Prochlorococcus marinus str. MIT 0912: one gene and its partners. The main gene of each other region encodes a partner of the protein of the gene in region 3 in a complex. Links are inferred from orthologs where the notes say so. Each region holds a gene or a part of one and is shown on either strand. Other genes may lie near its edges. The genes, in order: O5640_RS08975, nuoH and nuoB.

Evidence for each region.
Region 1: the proteins of nuoB (region 3) and O5640_RS08975 are in contact, whole or in part, in a cryo-EM structure (PDB 6KHJ), measured with the Thermosynechococcus vestitus proteins. The link is inferred for Prochlorococcus marinus str. MIT 0912 from one-to-one orthologs. Residues at the interface, in WP_011056552.1 of Thermosynechococcus vestitus: Leu46, Met47, Tyr48, Thr50, Ala51, Cys52, Phe54, Ile55, Glu56, Ala58, Ala59, Ile61, Gly62, Ser63, Arg64, Phe65, Asn76, Pro78, Thr89, Thr91, Lys93, Met94, Ala97, Leu101, Met123, Phe124, Ser126, Asp127, Ser128, Tyr129; in WP_011057128.1 of Thermosynechococcus vestitus: Pro17, His18, His19, Pro20, Ser21, Met22, Val25, Arg27, Met29, Thr31, Ile38, Asp39, Cys40, Glu41, Pro42, Val43, Ile44, Gly45, Tyr46, Leu47, His48, Arg49, Gly50, Met51, Lys53, Ile54, Asn57, Arg58, Pro65, Tyr66.
Region 2: the proteins of nuoB (region 3) and nuoH are in contact, whole or in part, in a crystal structure (PDB 6Y11), measured with the Thermus thermophilus proteins. The link is inferred for Prochlorococcus marinus str. MIT 0912 from one-to-one orthologs. Residues at the interface, in WP_096411117.1 of Thermus thermophilus: Arg16, Glu17, Gly18, Leu24, Leu27, Val28, Trp30, Gly31, Arg32, Asn34, Ser35, Trp37, Thr54, Asp55, Ala56, Asp59, Ala61, Arg62, Phe63, Gly64, Glu66, Val67, Phe68, Arg69, Ala70, Ser71, Arg73, Gln74, Ala75, Asp76; in WP_096411122.1 of Thermus thermophilus: Arg36, Val44, Arg45, Met46, Gly47, Pro48, Asn49, Arg50, Val51, Leu57, Gln58, Ala61, Asp62, Ile64, Lys65, Ile67, Phe68, Lys69, Glu70, Ile72, Val74, Glu223, Ala224, Glu225, His233, Thr234, Glu235, Tyr236, Ser237, Trp241.

Annotation. Positions count from the first base shown.
Region 1 is NZ_CP114783.1:1,559,864-1,565,042, forward strand. The notes cover bases 1-2,802. They hold O5640_RS08975 (NAD(P)H-quinone oxidoreductase subunit H), read left to right. Parts: upstream 1-710; coding sequence 711-1,895; downstream 1,896-2,802. Other genes in these bases: rsmH (16S rRNA (cytosine(1402)-N(4))-methyltransferase RsmH), read right to left, coding at 1-669; O5640_RS08980 (acyl-CoA thioesterase), read left to right, coding at 1,902-2,354; O5640_RS08985 (AMP-binding protein), read right to left, coding at 2,351-2,802. Outside these bases: more of O5640_RS08985, read right to left, coding at 2,803-3,586; menC (o-succinylbenzoate synthase), read right to left, coding at 3,583-4,560; menA (2-carboxy-1,4-naphthoquinone phytyltransferase), read right to left, coding at 4,580-5,179.
Region 2 is NZ_CP114783.1:1,547,182-1,552,553, forward strand. The notes cover bases 168-3,162. They hold nuoH (NADH-quinone oxidoreductase subunit NuoH), read right to left. Parts: upstream 2,227-3,162; coding sequence 1,108-2,226; downstream 168-1,107. Other genes in these bases: O5640_RS08900 (NADH-quinone oxidoreductase subunit J), read right to left, coding at 168-346; ndhI (NAD(P)H-quinone oxidoreductase subunit I), read right to left, coding at 346-999; O5640_RS08915 (citrate synthase), read right to left, coding at 2,302-3,162. Outside these bases: more of O5640_RS08900, read right to left, coding at 1-167; more of O5640_RS08915, read right to left, coding at 3,163-3,429; O5640_RS08920 (DUF3352 domain-containing protein), read right to left, coding at 3,570-5,156; O5640_RS08925 (rhodanese-like domain-containing protein), read left to right, coding at 5,233-5,372. UniProt on the Escherichia coli protein: NDH-1 shuttles electrons from NADH, via FMN and iron-sulfur (Fe-S) centers, to quinones in the respiratory chain. The immediate electron acceptor for the enzyme in this species is believed to be ubiquinone.
Region 3 is NZ_CP114783.1:1,676,833-1,682,126, forward strand. The notes cover bases 943-3,859. They hold nuoB (NADH-quinone oxidoreductase subunit NuoB), read right to left. Parts: upstream 2,818-3,859; coding sequence 2,068-2,817; downstream 943-2,067. Other genes in these bases: O5640_RS09580 (gluconeogenesis factor YvcK family protein), read left to right, coding at 943-1,526; O5640_RS09585 (NAD(P)H-quinone oxidoreductase subunit J), read right to left, coding at 1,529-2,050; O5640_RS09595 (NAD(P)H-quinone oxidoreductase subunit 3), read right to left, coding at 2,808-3,170; O5640_RS09600 (rubredoxin), read left to right, coding at 3,255-3,680; O5640_RS09605 (photosynthesis system II assembly factor Ycf48), read left to right, coding at 3,677-3,859. Outside these bases: O5640_RS09575 (ABC transporter ATP-binding protein), read right to left, coding at 1-1; more of O5640_RS09580, read left to right, coding at 129-942; more of O5640_RS09605, read left to right, coding at 3,860-4,693; psbE (cytochrome b559 subunit alpha), read left to right, coding at 4,801-5,049; O5640_RS09615 (photosystem II reaction center protein L), read left to right, coding at 5,079-5,198; O5640_RS09620 (photosystem II reaction center protein J), read left to right, coding at 5,210-5,294. UniProt on the Escherichia coli protein: NDH-1 shuttles electrons from NADH, via FMN and iron-sulfur (Fe-S) centers, to quinones in the respiratory chain. The immediate electron acceptor for the enzyme in this species is ubiquinone.

The DNA of each region.
Region 1 (5,179 bases), 120 kb from region 3 along the record:
ATTTACAGCTATTCTTAAAGCCTGAAAAGTTCTTGTTGAGGGATGAATCCGACCATATCTTTGCTTGGGTGGGAAGCATCCGGCTATTGCATAAGAAAGGTCTTGAGTTCCAGAGTATGGTCCATGTGCAGCTAGATCAGTTTTGATTTTTCTTGCAATACGCCTAGAGCGCTTTTCTTCTCCTAATTTATATATTAAATCAGCTAGATCCTTCTCAGAGAGAGTTTCAATGATTTCAGCTGCACTTGAACCCTTTTTGGGATTCATGCGCATATCTATTGGACCGTTTAGACGAAAGCTAAAACCTCGTGAAGGCTCATCAAGTTGATGACTACTAACTCCAAGATCTGCTAAGACGCAAATGGCTTGCTGGTCAAGTGAAAAGTCTGCGAAGTTTGTAGAGATTATTTCTATTCTTGTTCCAAATTTTATTAATTTTTTTGATGCTGCTTCTCTAGCTATTGGGTCTTGATCAAGCCCTATAATTTTGATTCCTGGGAAATTTTCTAGTATTTGAGCTGAATGCCCTCCTCCTCCAATGGTGGCATCAATAATTAATCCTTGTTTTGTTAATTCACTTGGTAATTCCTTCAGTGATTGGATTATTTCTTTCCCCATTATAGGGACATGATTAAAGTTAGAACTTGCACTAATTGGCCCTTCTTTCATGAGTTTTCACTAGTATTTAAACATTGCTTTGGTTGGGCCTAATGACGCAGCTTGAAACGCGTACCGAGCCAATGGTGGTCAACTTTGGGCCACATCATCCATCAATGCATGGGGTGCTGCGACTGGTCGTAACCCTTGATGGAGAGGATGTTGTTGATTGTGAACCAGTTATTGGTTACTTGCATCGAGGGATGGAGAAAATTGCTGAGAATAGAACAAACGTTATGTTTGTTCCTTACGTGAGCCGCATGGATTATGCGGCTGGTATGTTTTATGAAGCAATTGTTGTTAATGCCCCTGAGCGTTTAGCAAATATTAAGGTACCTAAACGAGCAAGTTATATCAGAGTGATAATGCTTGAGTTGAATAGAATCGCTAACCATTTGCTATGGTTAGGGCCATTTTTGGCTGATGTCGGGGCACAAACTCCTTTCTTCTATATTTTTAGAGAAAGAGAGATGATTTACGATTTATGGGAGGCTGCAACTGGTCAAAGATTGATTAATAATAATTATTTTCGTATTGGTGGCGTTGCATGTGATTTACCTTGGGGTTGGTTAGAAAAATGCAAAGATTTTTGTGATTGGTTTGGTCCGAAAATTGATGAATATGAAAAGTTGATAACTAATAACCCTATCTTTCGTAGACGTATAGAAGGTTTAGGAGTTATAGGGAAAGAGCAAGCGATTAACTGGAGTCTGTCTGGTCCAATGCTTCGGGCAGCAGGTGTTCCATGGGATTTGAGAAAGGTAGATCATTATGAATGTTATGACGATTTTGAATGGGATATTGCATGGGAGAAAGAGGGGGATTGTTATGCAAGATATAGAGTTCGTATTGAAGAAATGAGACAGTCATTAAAAATATTGCGACAAGCTTGTGAGATGATTCCTGGGGGTCCCACAGAAAATCTTGAGGCACAAAGGACAGTTGATGGAAAAAAAGGTGATTTATCAGGGTTTGATTATCAATATGTAGCTAAGAAAGTTGCACCTACTTTTAAGATTCCTAATGGTGAATTATACACACGCCTTGAGTCTGGAAAAGGAGAGATAGGAGTATTTATTCAAGGTAATAATGATGTAACTCCTTGGCGGTTTAAAATTAGAGCAGCTGATTCTAATAATTTGCAGATACTTCCTCACATACTGAAGGGAGCTAAAGTCGCTGACATAATGGCTATCTTAGGTTCTATTGATGTGATTATGGGTTCTGTGGATAGATAGTTTCTTTTGGAAAAGCGTAATCCTAGAGAATGGTTATGTTTGAAACGAACAGTTCGTTTTGGTGAGACAGATGCTGCTGGTGTGGTGCATTTTCTTGAATTATTCAGATGGTGTCATGAAACTTGGGAAGAAAGTTTAGAAAATTATGGAATAGTTTTGCAGGAAATTTTTCCTACAACCCAAATGAATAAATGCCAACTGAATGTAGCTTTACCAGTTGTTCATTGTGAAGCAAATTATTTTCAACCACTTTATGTTGGAGATACTATCAATATCGAACTGAACCCAGAGAAGATAAATGAGTCTTCATTTATACTTCGATTTAAATTCAAAAAGAATGGTGAGAAAATTGGTACGACAAATATAAAACATGTATCGATAAATACGATTACAAGAGAAAAATGCGCATTATCTAAGCAAATAAATTTGTGGCTTCATGAATCTAGTTTGAATTTTTAGTTAATAGGTCTATTAAGGACTATCCAATCTTGCCATTTTTTGATTTCCCATTTTTTATTGATATTTCTTGAAAGTTTTGGACAATCGTACCACTTTAGTGGTTTTTTGGATGGCTGCCAGTCCTCAATGAGATCAGTCAGAAGTGAGATGATTGGATATCTGTTGATTTCTTTCTCTTTGAATTTCGTTAAGGCAACTAAACGTTGTCCCCATTTCTTATCACTAACTCCTAGTACAAAAATGTCTTTAATTGGGATTTGATGTTTTGAGACTATTTTCATTAATTCTATTTCGATATCTTCTGGGAAAATCGTTTCACCACCTGAATTTATAGCTGAATCTCTTCTGCCTAGAATTTGTATTGCTTTTCTATTGTCGAGACTGATGTATTGCGCTAAATCGCCTGCTTCCCACCATCCATTCGTATCTGTAATTTCTACGAATTTACCATTATTCCATTTTGAAGTTGCAATTCTACTAGTTTTAATTTTAAGTGAATGTCTTTTGTTGATTTCTATCTCAACATCTTCAAGAGGGAACCCAACACTATTACTTCCTTTTATAAAATCTTTGGGACTCAAGCAAGTCACCATTGCTCCAGTTTCGGTAGCCCCATAACAAGGCGCTAAATTAATAGACTTTCTCCGCGCTTTGTCAGCAAGATCTATGGGGATCAAAGCTCCTCCAAGCCAGATTAAAGCTAGAGATTGCAGCCATTTTAAACCATCAGGATTATCAATCAAAGATAATAATTGAGTTGGGACTAGGGATGTAATTAATGGACGTCTATATTTATTAGCTAATGCTTCACTAAACTGCCTAAGTTGAAGCGGTTCATGCATGAAAGAAGGTGAAATCCAGTGATACTCTGATCGCCAAGTGCGATGTCTCCACCAAGGCATGAAGCCACTTATATGGTGTAAAGGTAGTGAATTCAGAATGATGCACTCATTTGGTGTAAGTCCATGATTCTTTAACCACTTTCCGGTTGCTAAAGCCGACTTAGTTAGATTTTTAATTGATTGTAAACACAGATTTGGTCCTCCAATACTGCCCCCACTTGCAATGATTATTCCTTCTCCTTCAGGTAAAGATAACGATGTGGAAAATTTCGTTTGATCTTTTGGAGGTGCTAGATATACCCAGTTATGTTTTTCAAAATTCTTCAAAATTTCTTTTGAACATTCCAGGTTTTTTTCAGGAATACATTTTACAACTGCAATATTGCTCATGCGGCTTCCCAGACTAATTTTGGATTGTTGTTAAAGAGTGGCCCTTTGGGGCACCACCCAGGTGCAAGTCCAGGTGCACAAGGATTTTCTCTTTTGAGTTGCATAGCAGCGAGGTGATTAATCCATTTTCTACCAATACCAGTTTCAAAAGCTGTGCTTATTACTTTTTGACTATCTTCTTTCTCTAGTTCTTTTAAAAGTAATCGAGGATCACCATCTAATGCAGGGCGACGGATTTGCCAACTTTTCCATGTTTTTCGTAAATATGGAAATTCAACTAATGATTCATCTAGTGCAATTGGAATTTGATTGGCTAATGAAAATAAACCTTCAATGTCTTTTGATGGGAGTGGCTGTTCAATCCATTCCAAACGAGATTCGTTTTTGAGTTCGTTACTCCATTCTTGTGCTTTTTGACGACTCCATCCTCCATTCGGATCAATTCGAAGTTTAAAATTTTTTGGGAGAATATCTAAGATTTTTTGTAATATTCTCTCTTCCTCAAAGTTATTTTCTTGGTTAGATACTTTCCACTTTATTGTAGATGAACTTTCCTTTTTATTTGATCTATCTATATAGTTAATTATTGACTCTAAAGGATCTATATCTGTAGGTAAAAGATAAGCTGATTTTGTGATATCAAATACTTCAAAATCTAGCTTTCTTATAGTTTGATTTTCCAAATCGGCTAAGGAGGCTCCCAATCCAAAAGTAAGTGCTCCTAATCCTTCTAATTCACGTAAATAGTTTTCTATTGAATCTTTTGTAGTTTGTCTTCCAATAAAATTTAGACATTCGATACTTTTTTTTAATTCATTTTTCTCAATAGGTGAAACTTCACCCCATCCACAATTCCCATCTGAGTCTTTTATTCTCAACAATAAACCTACCTTGTTATGAATAATTCCTTGCGAGGTGATTAACTTTCTTGTTAATTGAAATGAAAATGGCTTGATATTAATAATTAATTTCATGATTCAACAAAATCAAAAATTAATTATAAAAAAATGAGGATATAGCAAAACCTATACTCAAGCATAAACCATTAATTGTCTGAAAGCGTAGAGCTAAAAACTTACTATTTTTAATAAGCTCGGGTTGATTGTGATGTCTTTTAATTAATTTGATAAGATCTAAACCTGAAGGAAGGCTAATTAAACATATAAGAGTCGTTATTGGCCATATTCCACTCATTACTGGAAATAATTCTAATAAAAATATTAGACCAACTAACCACGGTAAAAATTCTGCCGCTCGATGAGTGCCTAAAACAACTAAGGGTGATTTTTTACCGACAGCAGCATCTTGGTTGATTTGATGAAAATGCGAACAGAACAGAACCAAAGTGGTAGCCATCGCTGGACCTGCTCCAACCATAAGTGCTGTTCCCCAGGGGATTGCGTGAATATTAGATTTTGTAGAAATAACAATTAGTGCAGCAGCTGTCGCAAGAGGGCCAAAGGCAATCCAGCATAGGGGTTCTCCCAACCCCTTATACCCCAGTCTAAATGGTGGCCCTTGATATAAATATCCAAGGAAACAGCAAATTAAGACCAAAAAAAGTACTGTTATTTTACTTTTTAGAGCAAGGAT
Region 2 (5,372 bases), 130 kb from region 3 along the record:
TGCTAACTCGCAATAATAAAATTAATAATCCACCACAAACACCACCAGATATTAATTTTCTAGTTTTAAGACCTTCAATGGGTTTTAACTTTTCTTTATTATTAACCAACATTATTGCAAATAATATTAAAACATTCACAGCTCCTACATACACTAGGACTTGAGCTGCAGCGACAAAACTAGCATTTAGTAAAAGATATAAACCTGCTACAGCCATAAATACTCCACCTAACAAAAATGCTGAGTAAACAATATTTTCTAATAAAACAACTGCCAAACTCCCAGAAACTATGACAGAACTAAGAATTAAAAAGCAAATTAATTCAGTTGAATAAGCGATATTCATTAATTAGTAGAATTTAAGTTATTTGAAACCATATCTGACGAATTATTCTTATCTTCTGCTTGTGATTTCTCTGCTTGTAGTTCTTTTATAATCTGACTTGGTAGTTTACCTGCTCTTTTTTGGTTCATAGGTAATTCATGAGGGTCCATGATGCTCTCTGGTAAATAAGCTAATTCTCTTAAAGGACGAACTGATGGATCTGAAGTGACACTTGTTGGTAGTCTTCCAAGAGCAACATTATCGTAGTTAAGGCTATGTCTATCAAATGCAGAAAGTTCATATTCTTCTGTCATTGATAAGCAATTTGTAGGGCAATATTCAACGCAATTTCCACAAAAAATACATGCACCAAAGTCAATAGAATAATTTCTTAATTCTTTTTTCTTGGTTTCTTTATTCATTACCCAATCAACAACTGGAAGATTAATTGGGCATACCCTTACACAAACCTCACAAGCAATACACTTGTCAAATTCATAATGAATCCTTCCTCTATAACGCTCAGAGGGAATTAGCTTTTCGTAAGGATATTGAACCGTTACAGGTCTTCGACGCATGTGGTCGAACGTAACGCCTAGTCCATCAACTAAATATTTCGCTGCACTAACGGCTTCTTTAGTGTAGTCGGCAACTTTTTCAAGGAAACCAAGCATATTGAATTTGCTGCCGGTGGCCTCTTTTTACAATAGTCATTATACAGTTTTTTTCAAGTGAATGTAGGTACTTTTACTTAAAAAAAAAGCTATTGTGTTGCTTTTCTTTTATCCGCCAAATGTCATAGGAAATGCCAATTTAAGTGAAGCAGTTACAAGTAAGTTGACCAACGAAATAGGTAAAAGAAATTTCCATCCTAGATCAAGTAGTTGATCAATCCGCACTCTTGGAGTAGTCCATCTCAATAAGATTGCTAAAAAAACCAGTAAATAAGCCTTCAGAATTGTCATAACAATTCCAAGAGACGCAGCAATAATTTGAACTAATGGGTTATCAATTGAAAGACCTATTAAAGATGAAAACCAATCAATTGAGATTGGGAAACCCCATCCTCCTAAGTACAGAACAGAGACAAGTAAAGCAGATAAAACAAGATTTATATATCCAGCCAAGTAAAACAGAGCAAATTTCATACCTGCATATTCAGTTTGATAACCGGCTACAAGTTCTTCTTCTGCTTCTGGTAAATCAAAAGGTAGTCTCTCGCATTCAGCTAATGCACAAATCCAAAAAATAATAAAACCTACAGGTTGTCGCCATATATTCCAGCTAAGAAAACCTGCAGTATTTTGTTGTTCAACTATATCAACAGTACTCAATGAATTGCTCATCATAACTATTGCCAAAACCGCTAGCGCTAGTGGAATTTCATAACTAATTGATTGAGCGGCAGCTCTAAGTCCACCTAGTAAAGAATATTTATTATTAGAAGAATAACCACTCATTAAAAGTCCAATAGGTTGGATACTGCTAAGGGCTATCCACAAGAAAATTCCAATACCAACATTGCTAATTAAAAGATTTTGTCCAAATGGAACAATTAACCAAGATAAAATTACAGGAACTAAAACTAATATTGGACCAACTGTGAAAAGTACACTGTCTGCTCTTGCTGGGATGATGTCTTCTTTGACTAAAAGTTTTAACCCATCTGCCATGGGCTGAAGAATACCAAGTGCACCTGCATATTCAGGCCCAATTCTCTGTTGAGCTGCTGCAGAAATTTTTCTTTCAAGCCAAACTGTTACTAATACACCAATAACAGCCGACACCAATACTAAAAGCATCGGGAGAGGAATCCATAAAAGATGTGCTAATTCATGAGATAAACCAAGGTTTTGAACACCTTGGGTGAAACTCATTTCAAGGTCTATACCTGAATTCACTTCTAATATTTAATCTAACAACAAGGTTAGTGTAATTTTGAATTAATTTTAAATTCGAGAAAAATAAATTTCAAATTATCTTCTATTAAGAGGCTGCCAATTTCTGATTTTTTCTCCTTCATAAATTTGTGATGGTCTAAAAATTCTATTTGCTCCAAGTTGCTCTCTCCAGTGAGCCAACCAACCAGCAACTCTGGAAATCGCAAAAACTGGTGTAAACAAATCTCGAGGAATACCAAGCTTTCGATAAACAAGTCCAGAATAAAAGTCAACATTTGGGAATATACCTTTTGGTCCCAGTCTGGAAATAGCCTCTTCTTCCAGTGCTTTGGCTACTTCATACATTTCATCTTTACCAAATTCCGAGAAAAGTTCCTCTGCGAAGGCTTGTAATATTGTTGCCCTAGGGTCTTTAACACGATACTCCCTGTGCCCAAAGCCCATGATTTTCCTTTTTTTTGCAATCGCATCATTTAGAAATGCAGATGCTTTATCAGGGCTTCCAATTTCTTCTAGCATTGCTATGACATCTTCGTTGGCGCCTCCATGAAGAGGTCCAGCCAATGTCCCAACGGCAGATGCTACGACAGCATAAGGATCAGTTAGTGTGCTGGCAGTTACTCTGGCGCTAAACGTACTCGCATTAAGACTGTGCTCGGCATGAAGAATTAAACATCTGTCGAAGACTCTTGCTGCAAGAGGATTTGGCTCCCTCTCCGTTAGCATATAAAGGAAATTGGAGGAATACGGTAAATCATCTTGGGGTTGAATTGGATCATCTCCTTTTCTTATCTGCTCGAAAGCAGCAACCATAGTTGGAATTTTTGCAATTAACCTCACTACTGCGTCGTAGATATATTTTGGATCATCAATTGCTCTTCGAGAATAAAAGAGGCCTAAAGATGCAGCACTTGCTTGGAGGGCATCCATTGGATGTCCAGATTCTGGAAAACACTTGAGCATATCTCTAATTCGAAAGCTCACTCGTCTATGCATTTGAACGTCCTCTTCAAACTTCTGAAGCTCATTTTCAGTCGGAAGTTCTCCCCATATCAAAAGAAATGCGGTTTCTAAAAAACTACTTTTTTGGGCTAGCTCAGATATTGGATAACCTCTGTAGTTCAGTTTTCCCTCTGTTCCATTAATTTCACATATCCCTGAATTGGTTACTGGAACCCCTTCCAAGCCTGGCTTTAAAACCAAATTAGTTGTCTTTTGTTCGTTATCTATGGTTTTAGCTCCAGCAACTTAATTTTTCAGTCCAATTGGAAAAAATAATGTTCAACTTCAGTTTACTGTATAGAAGTAAGCTACCAAATGAATATAGCACTTAAAACTTTTTATTAACTTGTTTTTAAGTTGATTTTAACTTTAATAAAGTCTGGATAATTAATTGTAGGGACGGCAATAGATATATCAATATTCTGAGGAGGAGTTAGTTTGTTTCCTAACATAGTTTTAAGTAAGATATATGGATAGAAATTATTTAAAACTGTCTTAGTTTTTTCTTCCCCTAAATGTATTCTAAGAACATCATCAAAATCATTAACTTCATCGATATTTTTTTCATTGTCTGAATAATAGTCTAAGTAATTTTTATTATCAAAATATGAAATAGAAGATAAGTTTTTACTCCAAATATAATTCTCTTTATCTTCGTCAATAATTGCCTCAATATTTTCTTTTAACTCGTATTTTTCATTTTCATATGTACTTATTTTCGACCAAATTTCTAGCTTCCTATTTTGAAAATCTATATTTGAATTCAGGAAGTTCTCTTTTTTTAAAATAGTATCTATTTCTGTTTTGTTCGTATCAGATTTCCTAGTCAAAACCAACCAGCCTTTATTATTTATCCAAATCATATTTCCTTTGGAGTTTTCAAGAATTATTTTCAAAAGTTTAGAATAATCTGAAGTTGTTGATTTTTGAATAAGAGAAGCGATAAGTTTTTGATATGGATGGCTAGAATCTTTACTCAGATACTGCTTTGGATTATCAACTATTATAAAATCTTGAAATAATTCAGATTCTTTTTTGATATCAACGAAATTATAATTAATATCTTTGATCGGCATTTTAGTTTTATTATTATAAGATATTATTCCTTCTAGATTTAATTTATTGTCATCTATATTTAGAGAAGATATAAGGCTATCTATCTCATCTATCTCAAATAAATTTTCTTCTTGACCTATTAGACTTATAATCTTTTTTGGAGACATTTCTAATAATAATAGACCGTCTTTAAGATTATCCTTTAATTGAATATTCTTATATTTTATTTTTGTATTTAATATATTTCTATCCAATTCATCTATTGAGGATTTTATGATTTTTGGATTGGATGATATTAAAAGATTATCTTTTGCATTCGCAAAGTATATTGAGTTATTCGAATTAATTTTTTTTGAAATTATTTCTGAGTTAGAGTTGTTTAATTTATTGCTTGGGATGTTATTTACATCAACAATTTTAGAACCTAGAATAGGTTCTAATTCTTTTTCAATATTTATATCTTCTTTGATTGCTAAGACCATTATCCAATCATTTAGAGCTTGTGTATTTGAATCAAATACAGCAAAGCTCCCATAATCTCCTACCCATTTTGAGATGTCTTTTGCAAAGTCAAGACTAATTAATTTAAAAGAAGAATCTCTAATAAAACTTATTTTTTTATTTATAGTTTTTTTGCTAGATTTATCTTGATAACTTTCGATGTAGTTTGGAAGCTTAGCTGGATTTATTTTCCAGTGAAAAATGAGATCAGCATTTGTTGGTATATATTTCGATGAAACTGGAGCATGAAATGATTGTTCATTGAACTTAGGTATTTTCTTTAGTTTATTATTGTGCCAGATAAATATCCCTGTCAAAATTGATAAAATTACTATTCCTGATATTAAAAAATAAGGTAGACGTGATTTCATTTGTTATTATTTGAGCATTTGTATACTTTTTGAGCTTTGATAAAAGAAAGCTTAATCTTTACTTAGAATCTCAAATATGAACCAGAACACTCCTTTAAATATATCTCCAAAAGAGTTAAATAAAATCTTAGAAGATGATTCTTCTGATAAACCATTCATTATAGATGTGAGGGAGGATAATGAAATTGCTATTGCTTCATTTTCATTTTCAGTATT
Region 3 (5,294 bases):
CACTCTCTCCTAAGGTTTGTTTACCTATCTCATTTTGTATGAGATATGTGAATTGGGAAGTTTAATTAGAGTTTTTATGAATTAATTATTTAGGTCTTTTTGTTGAAATCTTCTCTAACTTGAATCCATTGAACAAAAGAAGGAAAAGAAAATTAAAAAGATCTACTTTGCGTAAAAGCTTTTTCGCTAGTTTGTCTTTTCAGCTTTACTCACGCTTTAAAAGAGCTATTAGATGGCTTTTGCCAGGACTAGTAGTCAAAAGGTGGATGATGACATCTGGAATGGGCTTGTTAATTGCTTTGATTGGAGCGTCGATTTGGGCTGATCTTCGCCCAATATATTGGGTCGTTGAAATACTTTTTTGGTTTTTAGGATTCATAACTACTTTTATACCAAGAACTATTTCTGGACCAATAGTCTTTTTGATAGGGATATCTCTTTTGGTTTGGGGGCAAGGGAGAAGTTTTGAATCTATTAAGCAGGCCTTAGGATCAAAAAAAGATACTTTTTTAGTCGATGCATTAAGAGCTAAACAAAAATTAAATAGAGGTCCAAATATTGTTGCTGTTGGTGGGGGAACAGGTTTATCGTCTTTGTTAAAAGGCTTAAAAAGATACAGCAGTAGAATTACAGCAATAGTTACTGTCGCTGATGATGGAGGAAGTAGTGGCGTTCTTAGAAGAGAATTGGGAGTTCAGCCTCCTGGAGATATAAGAAATTGTTTGGCAGCTTTAGCAACGGAAGAGCCACTAATAAAAGGTCTTTTTCAATATCGCTTCCCCTCAGGAAGTGGACTGGAGGGACATAGTTTTGGGAACCTTTTCCTTTCCGCATTAACAGCCATAACTGGAAGCTTAGAGACTGCGATTACTGCATCTAGTAAAGTCCTGGCTGTTCAGGGGCAAGTTGTACCAGCTACTAATGTAGATGTTCGATTGTGGGCGGAGCTTGAAAATGGTGAACGAATTGATGGAGAATCAGCTATTGGAAAGGCTCACCTGCCAATCATAAGAATCGGTTGTTTCCCTTCTCGACCGCCCGCTTTACCCAGAGCTCTGGAAGCGATCAGAAATGCAGAAATAATTTTAATAGGGCCTGGCAGCCTTTACACTTCAATTCTTCCAAACCTACTTGTACCTGAAATAGTCGAAGCAATCGAGAGGAGCAAGGCCCCAAAACTTTACATATGTAATTTAATGACCCAACCAGGTGAAACTGATGGGCTTGACGTTACTGGTCATGTGAGAGCTATAGAAGCGCAATTGGCATCTCGAGGGATTACTAGGAAAATATTTAGTTCAATACTTGCTCAAGATGAATTAGCCTCTTCACCATTGGTTGATTACTACAAGTCACAAGGCGCTGAACCGGTCAAATGCAATAAGATTGACCTTTTGTCTAGAGGCTATAAAGTTTATTTAGCATCACTTCAGGGTTCAAAGACCACTCCAACTTTGAGGCACGATCCTAGGAGTCTCGCTTTGGCAATAATGAGATTTTATAGAAGATACAAAAAAGGTAAATAAATTCAGTATGCATCTTGCATTTCATAGAAATCTGGCTGAACATAGTCTTTCCTAAGTGGCCATCCTTTCCAATCTTCCGGCATTAAAAGTCTTTTAGGATGAGGGTGCCCTTTGAAAATAACACCATACATATCGAATGTTTCTCTTTCTTGCCAATCTGCTCCTCTGAAAAGACTATATAAACTTGGAACAGTTAAATCTCCTTCTCGATCTAGGAATACTTTTATTCTTACTTCTCTGGGAGAAATATCTTTTTTAAATTCACTCATCTCTATTAAATTGTAAAAACAAACAATATTTAAACCAGGACCTTCATCGTATCCACCTTGGCATTGCAGATAATTAAATCCATCATTTTTCAACGCTTCAACAACTGATAAAAGATTAGTAGGCGAAATTTTGATAACTTCGACTCCTAAATGGTCATTTGGTAGAGGAACATTTTCAAATCCATTTTTTGATAACCAATCACTTATTGGACCTGAGATTTTTTCTTCAACTACAATTTTTGATTGATCTGTCATTTTTTTATAAAAGATGCTTAATTACTTGAGAGTTCTTCAGATATTTGTTGAACCTCTTTAAAAGATTTATCAAATTCTTCAGATAAGGAGGGATTTAAAGCAATTAATTGGGTTTTCGCATTTAGATATTGTCCATTGACCTTGGATTCAACTCTCTTCATCTTGTGAGGGATAGTTAAATACCTATGAGTTTGAGTAATTTTTGATCTCTCAGAGATTGACTCGTTTGCAACTTTTTTTCTTAATTTAATAACCGCATCAAAAATCGCTTCCGGTCTTGGAGGACATCCAGGAAGGTAAAGGTCAACAGGAATTAATTTGTCAACACCTCTAACTGCCGTTGTTGAATCTGCACTGAACATGCCACCTGTAATAGTGCAAGCTCCCATAGCAATTACATATTTTGGGTCTGGCATTTGCTCATAAAGTCTTACAAGAGCAGGTGCCATTTTCATTGTGACAGTTCCAGCGACTATTAGCAGATCTGCTTGCCTAGGAGAACTTCTTGGTACTAAGCCAAATCTGTCAAAATCAAATCTAGATCCAATCAGAGCGGCAAATTCAATAAAACAACAAGCAGTTCCATAAAGAAGAGGCCACAAACTGCTTAATCTTGCCCAATTATGAAGATCTTCTAAGCTAGTCAGGATGATGTTTTCGCTTAAGTCATTAGTTACTGTAGGTGTTCCCACTGGTCCACAGGAAGCTTGTCTTAGGTTTCGAACGGCTTCAGAAGAGGGAGATTTTTTCAAGGAATTTAACTCCATTCAAGGGCACCTTTTCGCCATGCATATGCTAATGCCACAACCAAGATCGTGATAAAAACAAGAGCTTCTATAAATGCTAATAACCCTAGTTTGTGAAATGCAACTGCCCATGGGTAAAGGAACACGGTCTCAACGTCAAATATAACGAAAACAAGAGCAAACATGTAGTAACGAATATTAAATTGGATCCATGCTCCTCCAATGGGTTCCATCCCAGATTCATATGTAAGCTGCCTTTCTCCTGCTTTGCTTTTAGGAGATATGAGCTTATTTGTTGTAAGAGCGAGAATGGGAACTGCTCCAGAAATAAGAAGAAATCCTAAGAAATACTCATAACCCTGAAGGGAAAACATGAATGAATTACTGATTTCAATATCATTCTGACAGCCATTTTCTAGATTTGTGCCATACAGTTGCTATGTGTGAAAGTGAAAACTGTGAGTGAAGACACCAAAATGAACTCAAATCCCTTGAGAGATTTGAGTTCTGATGAAAAACAAAATCAAGTTATTTCATTTGAATCAAAAAACTCAACTCAGGAATTTGATCCAAAATTCAATCGCTTCGAGTGTATGAGCTGTGGTTTTATTTATGATCCTGATGAGGGTATAAAAAAGCTAAATATTGAACCAGGGACAGCATTCTTAGACATCGATAGAGAGGGTTTTAGATGTCCAGTCTGTCGAGTAGGATTCGGAGGATACAAGGATATTGGACCTAAATCAAAGCCAAGCGGATTTGAAGAAAACCTTACTTATGGCTTTGGATTTAATAAACTTCCTTCAGGCCAGAAAAATGTTCTTATTTTTGGGAGCCTTGCTTTAGCCGCTGCCTGTTTTCTTTCTCTTTATTCTTTGAAATGAAACGTCTGTTTTCAAACTTCATTAATTTGACCCTTGTCTTAATAGTTGGAGTAGCTCTTAGTGGTTGTACAGTTAGCAATGCTTCCATTGGCTCATCAAGTCCTTGGTCATTAATCGACCTTGATACTGAGGCAAATCCATTAGATATTGACTTCGTTGATGATAAAACAGGGTTTTTAGTTGGTACGAATAGGTTGATTCTGGAGACAAATGATGGAGGAATTACCTGGAAAGAACGAAATTTAGATATTCCAAGCGAAGGTAACTTTCGTTTGATCAGCGTTGATTTTAAAGGTCAAGAAGGTTGGATCGCAGGTCAACCAGGATTAATACTTCATACAACTGATGGAGGAAAAAATTGGACTCGTCTCGATTTGGGAAATAAGTTACCAGGAGATCCATATTTGATAACAACAATTGATATGGATTCGGCTGAGCTTGCAACTACTGCTGGAGCAATCTATAAAACAACTGATGCTGGTACAAATTGGGAAGCAATCGTTGTTGATACTTCAGGCTCTGGAGGCATAAGAGAATTAAGACGTAGAAATGATGGTGGCTATCTAAGTGTTAGTAGCCTTGGGAACTTCTTCTCTGTCCTAAGCCCTGGAGAGGAGATATGGATTCCTCATCAAAGAGCAAGCAGTAAGAGAGTTCAAAGTGTTGGTGAGCAGCCTAATGGTGATTTATGGATGCTTTCTAGAGGAGCTGAAATCAGATTTAATGCAGATCCAGATGATATAGATTCCTGGTCAAAGCCCATAATCCCAATAGTCAATGGCTATAACTATCAAGATCTTGTTTGGGATCCATCTAAGTCGATTTGGGCAGCGGGAGGGAATGGAACATTACTAGTAAGCAATGATGATGGAAAAACTTGGGGAAAAGATCCGGTTGGTGAATCTGTTCCAACAAATTTCATCAGAATTTTATTTGTGGACGATTCTAATACTGACAGTCCAAAGGGATTCGTTTTTGGGGAAAGGGGCAAATTACTGCGTTGGCAGGGTTGAAATCGTTAATTTTTGATGATTTCCATGACTCTGTGTAACCACCTTGCAACAGAGATCGTTTCTTTTGATTTCGCTTGATAAGATCACTGAGCTGATTAAGTGAGGCTATGGCTGCCGGCTCTACCGGGGAACGCCCGTTTTTTGAGATCATTACTAGTGTCCGCTATTGGATTATCCATGCTGTGGCACTTCCTGCGATCTTCGTGGCAGGATTTTTATTTGTGTCTTCTGGGCTTGCCTACGACGCTTTTGGAACTCCTAGACCAGATACGTATTTTCAGGCTGGAGAAAGCAAAGCTCCTGTTGTTGTTCAGCGCTTTGATTCGAAGGCTGAACTTGACACGCGTCTGAAATAACCCAATTTCATCTGATTGCTTTTTTATCCATGCAAGTCAATCCAAATCCAAATAAAGTTCCGGTTGAGTTAAACCGAACAAGTCTTTATCTTGGACTCTTACTTGTTTTTGTAATGGGAATTCTTTTTTCCAGTTACTTCTTTAACTAAATCTCTTTATCATGAGCAAATTAAAAGGACCTGATGGACGAGTAGGAGATCGTCTGCCAGATGGTAGACCTGCTATCTCCTGGGAAAGACGGTGGA